Regions from separate parts of the Microbacterium sp. NPDC056044 genome, predicted to be linked through region 1. Evidence: riboswitches for the same ligand, from Rfam matches in the RefSeq annotation. Region 1 holds a riboswitch; the other holds the start of a gene.
The links. Region 1 has a riboswitch for thiamine pyrophosphate ahead of ACFC1I_RS19420 (ECF transporter S component). Riboswitches for the same ligand answer to the same signal wherever they lie in the genome.
Positions count from the first base shown of each region.

Region 2: another riboswitch for thiamine pyrophosphate. It lies ahead of thiM (hydroxyethylthiazole kinase); the one in region 1 lies ahead of ACFC1I_RS19420 (ECF transporter S component).

Region 1 is NZ_JBHJWZ010000007.1:63,346-70,975, forward strand. It holds gene ACFC1I_RS19415 (D-alanyl-D-alanine carboxypeptidase) at 1-1,644, opposite strand, end outside; TPP riboswitch at 1,682-1,793, shown strand; gene ACFC1I_RS19420 (ECF transporter S component) at 1,784-2,428, shown strand; gene ACFC1I_RS19425 (ABC transporter ATP-binding protein) at 2,430-3,905, shown strand; gene ACFC1I_RS19430 (energy-coupling factor transporter transmembrane component T family protein) at 3,902-4,702, shown strand; gene ACFC1I_RS19435 (SRPBCC domain-containing protein) at 4,710-5,216, opposite strand; gene ACFC1I_RS19440 (phosphotransferase) at 5,213-5,938, opposite strand; gene ACFC1I_RS19445 (DUF488 domain-containing protein) at 6,135-6,485, opposite strand; gene ACFC1I_RS19450 (hypothetical protein) at 6,542-7,057, shown strand; gene ACFC1I_RS19455 (SDR family NAD(P)-dependent oxidoreductase) at 7,214-7,630, shown strand, end outside.
Region 2 is NZ_JBHJWZ010000003.1:143,665-151,294, forward strand. It holds gene ACFC1I_RS09415 (hypothetical protein) at 1-189, shown strand, start outside; gene ACFC1I_RS09420 (DMT family transporter) at 193-1,128, opposite strand; gene recR (recombination mediator RecR) at 1,331-1,924, opposite strand; gene ACFC1I_RS09430 (DNA polymerase III subunit gamma and tau) at 1,928-4,264, opposite strand; TPP riboswitch at 4,375-4,469, shown strand; gene thiM (hydroxyethylthiazole kinase) at 4,460-5,278, shown strand; gene thiE (thiamine phosphate synthase) at 5,275-5,946, shown strand; gene thiD (bifunctional hydroxymethylpyrimidine kinase/phosphomethylpyrimidine kinase) at 5,946-7,430, shown strand; gene ACFC1I_RS09450 (glycoside hydrolase family 65 protein) at 7,608-7,630, opposite strand, start outside.

The sequences.
Region 1 (7,630 bases):
GTTGAGGCCGAAGAGGTCCAGCGGGTGCGTGAGGCGCCACCACGGCGAGGGGTCGGTGATCTCGGACGCGAGCGTCAGGTCGACGGTGGTGGAATCGAGCGGCCCGGTCACGCTGAGCGAGCCGACGACATCGCCAGCGTCACGGCTCTCGCCGAGCGTGTAAGTGGTCGCGACCGTACCGCTGCCGCCGTTCCACAGGATCACCGACGCGTCGCCCGACGTGACGATGTCGACCTTGTCGCCCCACAGCGTCTCGACCTGGCCGGCCACGGTGCTCGCCGCCACCGAGGGCTTCGGCTGCAGCTCCGCCTCCATCTGCGCGTACAGCGCGCGCGAGGCGGCGAGGCGGGCCTCGTCGTCCGGCTGGCCGAGCACCGACGCGTAGAGGCGCACGGTCGTGTCGCCGATCGTGACGTCCTTGGCCGACAGCAGGTTCCAGGCGTCGAGGGTGCCGGTCTTGATGCCGACGACGCCGGGGTCTGCGAGCAGGCCGTTCGTGTTCTCGACGTGGCCGGCGCCGGGGAGGTCGACGGAGTGCTTCGCGACGATCTCGGCGATGACCGGGTTCGCCATCGCCTTCTGCGCGAGCGTCACGAGGGCCTCGGGGCTCGCCGCGTTCCGGGGATCCATGCCGGTGGGCTCGCGGACCGTGACCCCGGGAACGCCGTGCGCCGTCAGCCAGGACTCGGCGGCGGAGGCGTAGACGGCATCGGTCGGCCAGATGCCCTGCGCCAGCCTGTCGGCGTAGTTGTTGGCCGAGCCGATGAGCATGCCCTCGAGCATCTGGTACTGGGTGAGCGAGCCGCCGACCGGGACGTCGAGCGCGGATTCGCCGCCCGCGCGGTACTGCCAGTACCGCGCGCGGTCGGCCGCCGTGAAGCGGTACTCCGGCCCCTGCTCGCCCACGGCGAGCGGCAGCTCTTCGAGCACGACGAGGGCGGTGACCACCTTCGTGATGCTCGCGATCGCATCGCGGTCGGCCGTGGAGGCGAGCGTTCCCGGGATGCCGGCGACGGCCTCGGCGGCGCTGCCCTCCGCGGGCCACACGGGGGCGGCGGCGGGCGCGGCGATCGGCTGGACCTCCATCGCGGTCACGGTCGGGGCGACGGCATGGAGCGGCCACAAGAGCGTCGTCCCTGCGTAGGCGCCGACGACCGCGGCGATCGCGAGCGTGGGCACGATGACGGCGGCGCGGAACGGAGAGCGTCGCGGGGCGTCGGCGAGCAGGTCGGTCTCGACCGCCACGTACGGGGTCGCGGCCGCGGTCAGGTCGGCGGGTGCCGCGCCGTGCTCGACGACGGCCTCGTCGACCCACGCGAGCGCGCTGTGCCCGCCCGCCAGGGTCGGGTCGGTCGGGCCCGCTGCAATGCCGGGGAGCTCGAACGCCGACGGGGCGACGGGTTCCGCGGGGTTCCAGGTCGCGACCGCGGGCACATCGGCGACCGGCACGGTCGCGATCGTCGGAGCAACAGTGGCCACGCCCACCGGAGCGGTGCTGGAAGGCGGGTACACGGCATCCGTTTCACCCGTGTTCATCGTGAGGATGCCGCCGTCAGGGGCGTCCTCCGAGCCCTGCGTCGGGACGGCACCGGTCTGCGCGCGTCGCGCGCGACGCGTGGGGGCCGGGGTGTCGTCCAAGGTCACCCACCCAAAATACCTGCTGAACCGGCGGTATACTCGTCGCCACAACCACGGGAGTCCGGTGAGCCGGGCTGAGAGGAAGCGATCCACGCTTCGACCGTCGAACCTGATCCGGATCATGCCGGCGCAGGGAGGAGTTCACATGCACGCGTCCACGTCCGCATCCGCCCCCGTTGCGGCCCCCGCGAAGACCCCGCGGAGCCTGCGCTGGCGGGTCGTCGACATCGTCGTCGCCGCCGTGCTCGGCGTCGCGATCGGCCTGGTCTTCTGGGCCTGGAACACCATCGGCGGCACCTGGTTCGTCGCCATGGACGGCCTGACCCCCGGCCTCGGCGGCGTCGCGGTCGGCATCTGGCTCATCGGCGGTGTCATCGGCGGTCTCGTCATCCGCAAGCCCGGTGCCGCCCTCCTCGTCGAGGTGATCGCCGCGCTGGTCTCGATGCTCATCGGCAACGTGTGGGGTGTCTCGACGGTGCTCTCGGGCATCGTGCAGGGCCTCGGCGCCGAACTGATCTTCGCGCTCTTCCTCTACCGCCGCTTCACGCTGCCCGTCGCGATGCTCGCGGGCGTCGGCGCCGCAGTGGGTGCGTGGGTGTTCGAGCTGTTCTACGGCAGCTCGCCCAACATCCTCAAGACCCTCGAGTTCAACGTCATCTACCTGGTGTCGCTGGCCGTCTCGGGCGCGCTGCTCGCGGGCGTGGTCGGCTGGTTCGCGGTGCGCGGGCTCGCCGCGACCGGTGCGCTCAACCGCTTCGCCGTCGGACGCGAAGCGCGCCGCGAGGTCTGACGTGACGGCGACCCGCCCCGCCCGCATCACGGCGGCGGGCTGGGGCTGGCGGTACGGCGGGCGGCGCGCCCCCGCCGTCCGCGACGTCTCGTTCACGATCGAGCCCGGCCAGCGCGTGCTGCTGCTCGGGGCATCGGGCGCGGGCAAGTCCACGCTCCTCGCCGGCATGGCCGGCCTCCTCGGCGGCGCCGACGAGGGAGACGAGACCGGCACGCTCCTCATCGACGGGGAGCGGCCCGAGGCCCATCGCGGTCGCGTCGGGCTCGTGCTGCAGGATCCCGACTCGGGGGTCGTGCTGTCGAAGGTCGGCGACGACGTCGCCTTCGGCTGCGAGAACCTCGGGGTGCCGGCATCGGAGATCCCCTCCCGGGTCGCCGAGGCGCTCGACGCCGTCGGGCTCGATGTGCCGCCGACCCGGCCGACCAAGGCGCTCTCCGGCGGGCAGAAGCAGCGCCTCGCTCTCGCCGGCGTGCTGGCGATGCGGCCCGGCGTGCTGCTGCTCGACGAGCCCACCGCGAACCTCGACCCCGAAGGCGTGCGCGAGGTGCGCGACGCCGTCGAGCGCGCCGTGCACGAGACCGGTGCGACGCTCGTCGTGATCGAGCACCGCACCGCGGTGTGGGCCGACCTCATGGACCGGGTCATCGTCGTCGGCGCCGACGGCGGGCTCCTCGCCGACGGGACGCCGGCCGAGGTGTTCGCGCGCCACGGTGCCGCGCTCGCCGCCGCGGGCGTGTGGGTGCCCGGGCGGCCCGTCGACCTGCCCGTGCTGCCGCACGCCCCGGCCGGAGCGCAGGCGGCGGTGGCGGCATCCACTCTCTCGATCTCACGTGACGGCCGCACGATCGTGCGCGCGGGACTCGACCTCGTGGTGCCGCGGGCCGCGGCCACGGCGATCACCGGGCCCAACGGCGCCGGCAAGTCCACGCTCGCGCTGACCCTCGCGGGGCTGCTGCCCGAGGCCGCCGGCCGCGTCGAAGCGGCACCTGAGCTCGCGGGGCGCTCGGGGCGACGCCCCTCGAAGTGGACGTCGCGCGAGCTGCTCACGCGCATCGGCACGGTGTTCCAGGAGCCAGAGCACCAGTTCCTCGCGTCGACCGTGCGCGACGAGCTCGCGATCGGGCCGCGCTCGCGCGGCGTCGACGCGGCCGCCGTCGATCAGATCGTCGGCGAGCTGCTGGAGCGGCTGCACCTCGCCCCGCTCGCCGCCGCGAACCCGTTCACGCTGTCGGGCGGGCAGAAGCGGCGGCTCTCGGTCGCGACGGTGCTCGCCGACGCGCCGCCGGTGATCGTCCTCGACGAGCCGACCTTCGGCCAGGACCGCCGCGGCTGGATCGAGCTCGTGCAGCTGCTGCAGTCCGAGATCGCCGCCGGCACGACAGTCGTCGCCGTCACCCACGACGAGGACGTGCTGCACCACCTCGGCGGCCACCGCATCGAACTGGGGTCGCCCGTGAGTGCGGGGGTGCGGTCGTGACCGCCGTCGACGCGCGCAGCGCCGCCCTCGAGGCCGAGCACCGCGCCTGGCTCGACGGTGTGAACCCCGTCACGAAGATCGTGCTCGCCCTGCTGCTGTCGGTGCCGCTGTTCGCCTCGATCGACGTCACGAGCGCCCTCGTCGCGATCGTGCTCCAGCTGGCGTGCATCCCGCTGACGGGCCTCGCGGCGACGACAGTGCTGAAACGGATGCTGCCCATCCTGGTCTTCGCGCCGATCGCGGGCGTCAGCATGCTGCTGTACGCAGAGCCGGGCGGAACCGTCTACTGGTCGTTCTGGTACGCGACGATCTCGGACGACTCGATCGCGCTCGCCGTCGCGGTGTGCGTGCGCGTGCTCGCGCTCGCCCTGCCGACGATCCTGCTGTTCGGGCGCACCGACCCCACCGAGCTCGCGGACGCGCTCGCCCAGGTCGCGAAGCTGCCCTCGCGGTTCGTGCTGGGCGTGCTCGCCGGCACCCGCACGCTGGGGCTCTTCCTCGACGACTGGCGCAGCATGAGCCTCGCGCGCCGCGCGCGCGGCGTCGGCGACTCCGGGGCGATCCGCCGCTTCTTCTCGATGGCGTTCGTGCTGCTCGTGTTCGCGGTGCGACGGGGCACCAAGCTCGCGATGGCGATGGAGGCGCGCGGCTTCGGCTCCGGCATCCCGCGTACATGGGCACGGCCGTCGCGCCTGCACCCGCGCGACGCGGTGGCGGTGCTCGGCGGTGTCGCGATCATGGCGCTGGCGATCGGCGCCGCGGTCGCGGCGGGGACGTTCCGGTTCGTCTGGTCGTGACCCGGGATCAGCCGCCGGCGACGAGCCGCTCGTAGCCGGGCTGAAGCGCGGGGAAGTAGTCGTCCCACTTCACCGTCGCGACGTCGACGCCGGCGTGCGCGGCCACCAGGCGGTCGAGGTAGTACTCCCACCCCGGACCGATCGAGCCGACCTCGTCCTCGGGATTCAGCCGCTGGCCGAACGTGAGGACGGTGTCGCCGTGCTCGTCCGCGGCGAGCTCGAACCACAGGTGCCACGCACCGGCCCCGGCCGAGGTGTCGCCGGCGAAGCGCCGGGGACGGTCGCACTCGAGGATCGTGTACTCCTCGGCCGCAGCATCCGGATCCTCCGCCGTCATGAAGAACGTGACGTGCCCGCTCGCCGGATCGCCCTCCCAGCGGCCGATCCACCGCTGAAGCGGTTCGGAATCCGTCAGCTCGCGCCACACCTCGTCGGCCGACGCGCGGAAGCGCCGCAGGATCACGAGGTTCGGCTTGCCGTCGATGTCGCAGATGGTGCCGGTGATGTCGGTCATGTCGCGTTCCAGAGCTCCCGGTAGTACGACAGGCGCTCGCGATCGGGTTCGATCCCGTACGCCTCGATGAGGGCGTCTTCCCATCCCTCGCCATAGTTCCACGCCGTCGACATCGACGCCACGGCGATGTCGGCCCAGCGGTCCGCGACGCCCAGCGCCCCGAGGTCGACGTGACCGCTCCACCGGCCGTCGTCTCCGATCAGCGTGTTCGGGCAGCACGCGTCGCCATGGCAGACGACGAGGCGATCGATCGCGGGTGCGTCACGAAAGGAACCGGGAACACGGATGCCTCGGCCCTCGGCATTCGCGATCCGCCCAGGCACGCCCCACTCGAAGGGGCAGTCGTCGACCGGCAGCGCGTCGTGCAGCGCGCGCAGGCCTTCACCGACCGCGCGGACGGCGGTCCCAGCATCCTGGACCCATCGCGGGTCGACCGCCGACAACCCCGGGACGGCCGCCGTCACCATCCATTCGTGGGTCGCGTCGCCGCCGACCTCGAGCACGCGCGGCACGGCGGTGTACGCGGCAGCCCAGCGCAGCCGCTCGGCCTCGCCCGCGAACGACGTCTCGGCGTTGCGCGGGCCGTACTTGAGGTAGCGCCTGTCGTCGGTGCGGAACGTGAGGCCGCCGAGTTCGTTGGCCCACACCGGCGTGAGCTCGGCGCCGCGCGCGAGCGCCCGCACGCGTGCAGGGACGTCGACGTCTTCGACCGGGATCGACATGGGTCCCATCCTCTCGTGCAGGGTGTGTGCCTCGCGAAGTCCGGACTTCGCAGGGTCTGGGCGCCGGTGCGATGCGTTTCCCGGACGGCACCCGTCCGTTCGGGGGCCGCGCCAACGGGCGAAGTCCGGACTTCGCAGGGTTCGGGCGCCGGGGTGGTGCGTTTCCCGGACGGCACCCCGACGGGAACAGGCGTGGTCAGGCCTCGAGGGCCTCGCGGAGGAGCAGAGCGTGGTTGTGGGTGTCGTCGTGGACGGCGTGCAGGAGGGTCACGACGGGGTGGGGCGCGAGCTCCGCCCGCAGCGACGCGACGGCGCCCGCCGTGGGGCCGGCGAGCTCGGCGCGGTACGCGGCCTCGAAGTCGGGCCACGACAGGTCGTCGTGGTGGAAGGCCTTGCGAAGCTCGGTCGAGGGCGCGACCTCCTTCGCCCACAGGTCGAGCGCCGCGCGCTCCTTCGACAGCCCCCGCGGCCACAGCCGGTCGACCAGCACGCGGAAGCCGTCGCCCGGGTCCGGGTCGTCGTACACGCGCTTGAGCCGGATCTCCATGCGCCCATCCAACCGGGCTGCCGTGCCCCGCGCCACCGGCGTGATGGGATGGGAGCATGCCGACCACGCGTGCCACCCGTCGCCGAGGACCGCTCACGGCGCTCGAGGGCGACGAGCCCGCGGTCGCGATCGGCGACGCCGCCGCGCGCCACGTCCGCCTCACCCCCGAGGGGCTGTCGCGGCACATCGGCGACTCCCGGTCGACCTTCGTGCCGTGGACGCAGGTGCACACGGTCACGGTGGCCCCGCCGGCGAGCTGGTGGCCGTACCCGGTGGTGTCCGACATGGCGGCGGCGCTGCTGGGTGGGGTGGCCGGCGGCCTCGAGGTCGGCGACGCGGCCGAGACGCCCACCTTCCACGTCGTGATCACGACGCTCGACGGCGAGCGGCTGGAGTGGCGGGCGACCCAGCACTATCTCTCGGGCTACCGTCGCGGCGACGCGCAGGCGACCACCCGGCTCGTGGAGTACCTGACAGCCCGCGGCGAAGCGCGCCTGCTCCTGGCCCGGCCCGCCGAACTCCTCGACCGCATCTCGGCCCTCACGCGCATCGGCCCGCAGTTCGGGCCCTGACGGCCGCGACGGCCGTGGCACCCGTGACGTCCATGACGTCCTCCGCGGGCGCCCGTTAGCCTGGTCCCGTCGCACCCCCTGCCGGTCAGCGATGGGACTGAGTCCCGCGTATGCTGATACGCGGTACCGCACCATCAGGACTTCGAAGGAGAATCCATGGACCTCACGGGCACCGCCGCACTCGTCACCGGTGGCGCGAGCGGGCTCGGCCTCGCGACGGCACGCCGCCTCGCCGCCGCCGGCGCGACCGTCACGATCGTCGACCTGCCGACCTCCGCCGGCGCCGACATCGCGGCAGAGCTCGGGGGGTGGTTCGCACCCGCCGACGTCACCGACCCGGAGCAGGTGGCGGCCGCCGTTGCCACGGCCGCAGCATCCGCTCCCCTCCGGGTCGTCGTCAACTGCGCCGGCATCGCGCCGCCCGCCAAGGTGCTCGATCGCGAGGGCGACCCGACGCCGCTCGACGGGTTCGAGCGGATCATCCGCGTGAACCTCGTCGGCACGTACAACGTCATCTCGCAGGCCGCCGCCGTCATCGCGAAGACGGACCCGACCGCCGACGGCGACCGGGGG
Region 2 (7,630 bases), on a different contig from region 1:
CCCGCCAACCGGATGCGCTGGCTCAAATCGGCGGTGGGCTTCGTCGCGCCGCTCGCCTACCTGGTCGGCGGCGCGCTGCTGACGGCAGGCCAGCCCGGGGGCCTCGCATGGTTCGCCGTCGGCTCGATCGTGGCGATCGTCGCCGCCCTGCTGGTGTCGTGGATCGTGCTGGTGGAGGTGCTGCGCTGACGCTCACCCGTTCGAGATCGGCGGCAGCTCGACCTCGGGCTCGCGCCTGCGGGCACGGAGGGCGCCTCCTGTGGCGGCGAGCCAGCAGCCGAGGATCACCAGCGGGAAGCCGATCAAGAGACCCGGGGTCAGCGGCTCGCCCAGGATGATCGTGCCCAGCACGATCGCGACCACCGGATTGACGTAGGTGAACAACGGCGCGCGGACCGGGCCGACGCGGGCGATGAGCGCGAAGAACGCGATGAACGCCACGGCCGTGCAGAGCACCGCGAGCGCGACCAGCGACACGGTGCTCTCGACCGTCGGCACCTGGTGCTGCGTCAGGAACGCGATCGGCGTGTAGAAGATGCCGACGGCGAAGAGGGCGAGCGTGATGGAGCCGAGGGACGGCACGTCGCGCAGCTTGGTCGCGATGACGAACGGCGCGATCGCGTAGAGGAGCGCGACGAGCAGCACCTCGCCGACAGCCAGCAGCCCGCCGCCGCCCTCGACGGCGAGCCCGGGCCCCGCGACGATCACGAACACACCGGCGAAGCCGATGAAGAGCCCGATCGCCCGAGCCGGGCTGAGCACCGAGCGGTCGCCGCCGCCGAACGCGATGAGCGCGGCGAACAGCGGGACGGTCGCGACGAGGAGCCCGGTGAGACCGGAGGGCAGCGTCTGCTCGGCGTGGCCGAGCAGCAGGAACGGCCCCGCCATCTCGATGGCGCCGAACAGGAGTACCCAGCCGATCTTCGCGAACGCGGGCCGCAGCGCCTTCTGGTGGAGCGCGAACGGGAGCAGCAGGAGCGCGCCGAGAAGTGTGCGCCCGGCGACCACCGCGGCCGGCGAGTACGACTCGACGGCGATGCTGATGAAGAGGTACGGGACGCCCCAGAGGAGCGCCATCGCGGCGAACAGCAGCCACGCACGGGTGTCGAATCTCTGCGAGGAGTTCATGCGCGTCGTCTCCGTCTGAGGTGGGGCAAGAGGCCGCCGCGAGCTGGGGCGGCGACGTCGTCGCCCCAGGTTCTGCGCTCACCGCACGATGCGCGAGTCGGCCGACCGCCAATCTACGGCGGACTTCCGACAACCGCGACAGCGCGGGAGCGTCAGTCGGGCTCGACGGTGGGGCCGCGCGACGCGCGGGCCTCCGAGCTGGTCAGACGGAGCGGCGGCCCTCGAAGGCGCGGCCGAGCGTGACCTCGTCGGCGTACTCGAGGTCGCCGCCGACCGGGAGGCCGGACGCGAGGCGCGTGACCGTGATCTCGAGGGTGTGCAGCAGCCGGCTCAGATAGGTCGCGGTCGCTTCGCCCTCGAGGTTGGGGTTCGTGGCGAGGATGACCTCCTGCACGGTGCCGTCGGCGAGCCGCTGCATGAGCTGCGTGATGCGCAGGTCGTCGGGGCCGATGCCCGCGATCGGGCTGATGGCGCCGCCGAGCACGTGGTACAGCCCGCGGAACTCGCGGGTGCGCTCGATGGCCGCGACGTCCTTCGCGTCCTCCACGACGCAGATGAGCGTCTGGTTGCGGCGCGGGTCGCGGCAGATGGAGCAGCGATCCTGCTCGGAGACGTTGCCGCACACCTCGCAGAAGCGCACCCGCTCGCGCACCTCGCTGAGGAGCTCGGCGAGATGCGACACGTCGAAGTTCGGCGTCTGCAGGATGTGGAACGCGATGCGCTGGGCCGACTTGGGCCCGATCCCGGGAAGGCGGCCGAACTCGTCGATGAGGTCTTGGACGATGCCGTCGTACATGGGTTAGCTGAACCTCGTCGGGGGCTCGTACGGCTCTTCGCGCACGAACGTGGCGCCGAGCACCTGGCGCACGACCGCCTCGCCGTAGCGCTGCACGCCGCCGTTGCGCGTCGTGACCACGGGGGTCAGCGGCGGCGCGACCGTGGGCGGCACGGGGAGGTCGGCCGCAGCATCCGTGTCGTCCGTGTCGTCGTCATCGTCGTCGCGCTCTGCCGGCGGGGCGACCTCGGTGCGCGGAAGCACCTGCCCCTCGCGGGGCGGGGCCAGCGTCGCGACCCGCGCGGTCGCGGCTTCGGCCTCTTCGGGTTCGTCGTCGACCGCGAACTGTGCGGGCGTCTCGACGGGGAATGCGGCCGGGCCTGGGTCGGGCGGTGGCGCATCGTCGTCGGACGGGATGGGCGCGACGGCCCAGTCGGTCACGGGGGCTGCGGCGGCGGGCGCCGGTGCCGCGGCCCGAGAGGGCGCAGGTGCAGAAGCTCGGGGAGCCGACGACCCGCGCGGTGTCTCTGGTGCGGAGGAACGCGGTGTCTCGGGCGCAGAGGCGCGCGGAGCGGAGGGCGTCGCAGCAGGCGAGGGCACGGCGCCGGGGCTCGTCGGTGCCGCGTTCGCCGGGACGTCGACCGTCGGTCGCGGCGCCTGAGGGACCGACTCCTGTCGCGGGGCGTCGCGCGGGGGACCTGCCGGCGCAGAACCGCCCGGGCCGCCGGCGCCACCCGCTCCCCCGCCACCGGCAGGGTCGTGACGGGCGATGTACTTCACGCGGATGCCGAGCACGGCCAGGATCGCCTGACGCAGGTCTTCGCTCGGGCCCTTGCCGGCGGCGAGCTGCTTGAACTTCGCGACATCGCTCTGGCTGGCGAAGGCGAGGGTGAGCACGTCGTCGTCGAGGGCGACCGTGCGGGCGCCGGAGGCGAGCATCCAGGACGAGCGGCTCACGTTCTCGAGCTGAGCGAGCACCTGGGGCCACGACTGCTGCAGGCGGTCGAGGGTGACGGGGCCGGTGGGAACCGGAGGCGCCGCCACCGGCGCAGGCTCGACGGGCGGCACGGCGGCAGCGGCCTGCGCAGCAGGAGCCGGTGCCGCCGCGGGCGCTGCCGTCCCAGCCGGGGCCGATACGGCCACCGAAGTCGGCGGCGCTGCAGGCGCCAGCGCAACCGGCGCGACCGCTGCCGGCGCACCGGCGGTCGGCGGCGCGGCGGTCGGCGCAGCACCGACCGGCGCGATCGCGGGCGCGGCCGCGGCACCGCGCGCCAGCACGCGGGCGACCATCAGCTCGAGCTGCAGGCGCGGCGACGTGGCGCCGGTCATGTCGTCGAGGGTCGCGATGACGAGGTCGGCGATGCCCGACAGGCGAGCCGTGCCGAACGCGTCGGCCTGACGCTGCATGCGGGCGAGGTCTTCGGCGGAGACGCCGCGGAGCACGGCCGCCGCTCCCTGACCCGTCGCCGACACGACGATGAGATCGCGGAGGCGCTCGAGCAGGTCGTCGACGAAGCGGCGCGGGTCCTGCCCGGTCTGCACCACGCGGTCGACGGCGGCGAACGCCGCCGACGCGTCGGACGCGCCGAAGGCGTCGATCACCTCGTCGAGGAGCTCGGCGTGCGTGTAGCCGAGCAGTGCGACGGCGCGGGCGTAGGTGACCTTCGCGTCCTCCGATCCGGCGATGAGCTGGTCGAGCAGCGACAGGGTGTCTCGCGGCGATCCGCCGCCGGCGCGCACGACGAGCGGCAGGACGCCCCGCTCGACGTCGACGCCCTCCTGCGTGCACAGCTGCTCGACGTACTCGAGCATCGCCGCCGGGGGCACGAGCCGGAACGGGTAGTGGTGCGTGCGCGAGCGGATGGTGCCGATGACCTTCTCGGGCTCGGTCGTCGCGAAGATGAACTTGACGTGCTCGGGCGGCTCTTCGACGAGCTTGAGCAGGGCGTTGAAGCCCTGCGGGGTGACCATGTGCGCCTCGTCGAGGATGAAGATCTTGAAGCGGTCGCGCGCCGGCGCGAACACCGCCCGCTCGCGCAGATCACGCGCGTCGTCGACGCCGTTGTGGCTGGCCGCGTCGATCTCGACGACATCGAGCGAACCGCCGCCGCCGCGACCGAGTTCGACGCAGCTGTCGCATGTGCCGCACGGCGTGTCGGTCGGGCCCTGCGCGCAGTTGAGGCACCGCGCGAGAATGCGGGCCGACGTGGTCTTTCCGCACCCGCGGGGGCCGGAGAACAGGTACGCGTGACCGACACGGTCGCCGCGCAGCGCGGTCATGAGCGGCTCGGTGACCTGCGACTGCCCGATCATCTCGCCGAACGACTCGGGCCGGTAGCGGCGATACAGGGCGGTGGTCACTCCCCCAGCCTACGGCGTGGCGCCGACATCGCGGCCTCGGGGTTCGGCGTCCCCGCCGGGCGTCGGCGACACACGGCGACGGCACGTCGGGATCGCCTGCTAGATTCCTCGGCAGTGACACGGGGTGCCCGCACGGCGGGCTGAGAACACACCCGTCGAACCTGATCTCGATCATGCGAGCGAAGGGATGTCGCGATGAACGCGCGCACCGAAGCACACCTGTCCGCCCTCTCCCCCGCCGCCGCGCTGACGGCGCTGCGCGAGGCCTCACCCCTGGTGCAGTGCATCACGAACGCCGTGGTGACGAACTACACCGCGAACGCCCTCCTGGCGGTCGGCGCCGCCCCCGCGATGTGCGACATCCCGGGCGAGGCCGGCCTCTTCGCCGGCGTCGCCGACGGCGTGCTCGTGAACCTCGGCACGCCCGCCGCCGAGCAGCGCGACGCCGCCCGCGAGGCGGTGCGCGCCGGCACCCCGTGGGTGCTCGACCCCGTCGCGGTCGGTGTGCTGCCCGTGCGCACGGCCCTCGCGGCCGAGCTGCTCGAGCACCGCCCCGCCATCGTCCGCGGCAACGCCTCCGAGATCCTGGCCGTCGCCGGGGAGGGCGGCGGCGGTCGCGGAGTCGACGCGACGGACGGAACGGATGCCGCGGCCGACGCCGCACGGTCGCTCGCGCTCCGCACGGGCGGCGTGGTGGCCGCGTCGGGTCCGGTCGATCTCATCACCGACGGCGAGCGGGTGGTGCGCGTCCATGGCGGGGACGCGCTCCTCACCCGCGTCACCGGCGGCGGCTGCTCGCTGGGCGCGGTGATGGCCGCGCTGGTCGGCGTGTGTGCTCCGTTCGAAGCGGCGGTGGCAGCATCCGTCCTCTATGCCGTCGCGTCGGAGCGGGCCGCGGCGCGCGCCGACGGACCGGGCTCGTTCGCGGTCGCCTTCCTCGATGCGCTCGACGCCGTCGCCGACGACCCCGCCGAGCTCGACGCTCGCGTCGACGCCGCCCTGGCACGGCGATGAGCCGGTGCGGAGCGCGCCTCGCGCTGCATCTCGTCACCGACGACCGGCTGCCGTTCGACCGGCTGCTCGCGGTGGTCGACGCCGCCGCCGGCGCGGGAGTCGACGTCGTGCAGCTGCGGGCGAAGTCGGTCACGGCCCGCGAGCTGATCCGTCAGGCGACGGCGCTGTCGGACGTCATCGACCGCCGGTGCCTGCTCCTCATCAACGACCGCGTCGACGTCGCCGTGGCGGCACGGGATGCCGGCGCCCGCGTGGACGGCGTGCATCTCGGCCAGAGCGACCTGCCGCCCGAGACCGCGCGCCGCCTCCTCGGGGCGCACGCCGTGATCGGATGGACCGCGAACTCCGCGGAGCACCGGACCGCGGCCGGGCTCGCCCGGAACGGCACGATCGACTACCTCGGGGTCGGGGTGATCCGGCCGACGTCGACCAAGCCCGACCACCCGCCGGCGCTCGGCATCGACGGTTTCGCCGCGTTCGTCGCGGGGACGGACCTTCCGTGCGTGGCGATCGGCGGAGTGGTCGAGTCGGATGTCGCGGCCCTGCGCGACGCCGGCGCGGCCGGTGTCGCCGTCGTCTCGGCGATCTGCGGAGCGGCCGATCCGGCCGCCGTGGCGCGTGCACTGCGGGCGGCGGCCGATGCGCCGCCGCTCGCGGGGGTGGCGTGATGACCGACACCGCGCTGACCGCGCCCGCACCGCGTGCGGTGCGGGCGGTGCGGGCGCGAACGATCCCGCGCGTGCTGAGCATCGCCGGCACCGACCCGACCGGGGGCGCCGGGGTGCAGGCCGACCTCAAGTCGATCGGCGCCCTCGGCGGCTACGGCATGGCGGTGGTCACCGCGCTCGTGGCGCAGAACACCCGGGGCGTGCGCGAGGTGCACGTGCCGCCGACGGCGATCCTGGCCGCACAGCTCGATGCCGTGTCGGACGACGTCGACATCGACGCCGTGAAGATCGGCATGCTGCAGTCCGCCGAGATCATCGAGACGGTGCGCGCGTGGCTCGGCCGGGTGCGCCCGCCGATCGTCGTGCTCGACCCGGTGATGGTCGCGACCAGCGGCGACCGGCTGCTCGACCCCGCGGCGGAGGAAGCGCTGCGCAGACTCGTGGCCGAGACCGACCTCGTGACGCCGAACCTCGCCGAGCTCGCGGTGCTCGCCGGGCGGGCGCGCGCGACCACGTGGGCGCAGGCGCTCGACGACGCCCAGGCCCTGGCCCGCGCGACCGGCACCACGGTGCTGCTCAAGGGCGGGCATCTCGAGGGCGCGGACTGCCCCGATGCGATCGTCGCGCCCGACGGCGCGGTGCACGACATCGCCGGCGCCCGCGTCGAGACGCGCAACACCCACGGCACCGGCTGCTCGCTGTCGTCGGCGATGGCGACGCTGCGAGCCGGAGGCGCGTCGTGGCCGCACGCGCTCGAGCGGGCGAAGACCTGGATCACCGGCGCCCTCGCGCACGCCGACGCGCTCCAGGTGGGTCATGGCCACGGCCCGATCGACCATTTCCACGAGCACCGGGGCGCAGCATCCGTCGCCGTATCGGCATGGTCGGCGCAGGTGTGGGATGCCGCGGCCGCGGTGCGCGCGGACGTCGACGACCTCGCGTTCGTGCGCGGGCTGGGCGACGGGACGCTGCCACCAGGGACGTTCCTGCGCTACCTCGCGCAGGACGCCGTCTACCTCGGCGAGTACTCGCGCGTACTGGCGAGGGCGAGCGCGCTCGCACCCACCCCGGACGAGCAGGCGTTCTGGGCGAAGGCCGCGGAGTCCTCGATCGTCGAGGAACGTCGGCTGCACGAGGCGCACCTCGGGCGCGCGACTGTCGTCCCCGCGCCGCAGACGCTCGCGTACACGAACCACCTGCACGCGTCGGCCCGCTCGTACGGCGAGCTCGTGGCCGCGCTGCTGCCGTGCTTCTGGCTGTACACCGACCTCGGCATCCGTCTCGCCGCCCGCCGCCACGACGCGCACCCGTACGACGACTGGCTCGCGATGTACGGCGACCCCGCGTTCACGGCCGCCACCGCACGGGCTACGGAGATCGCGGATGCCGCGGCCCGCGAAGCAGGACCGCTCGAGCGCGCCCGCATGGACGACGCGTTCGCCCGCTCGATGGCGCACGAGCGCGAGTTCTTCGCCCGCGCCTGACCCCCGGCGCCCGCCGGCGCGGGCGGGGCGGGGCTCGCTGCCCGCACCGGAATCAGGCGATGAGGCGAAATCAGGCCGGATCGAGTCCGGATCATCCTGTCTTCGCCTCATCGCCTGATTCGGAGACAGGCGGGCGGGCGAGAACGAGCACGCACGGACGGGCCTGGCCCCGGGTGGCTATACGTCGGCGCCGTGCTCGA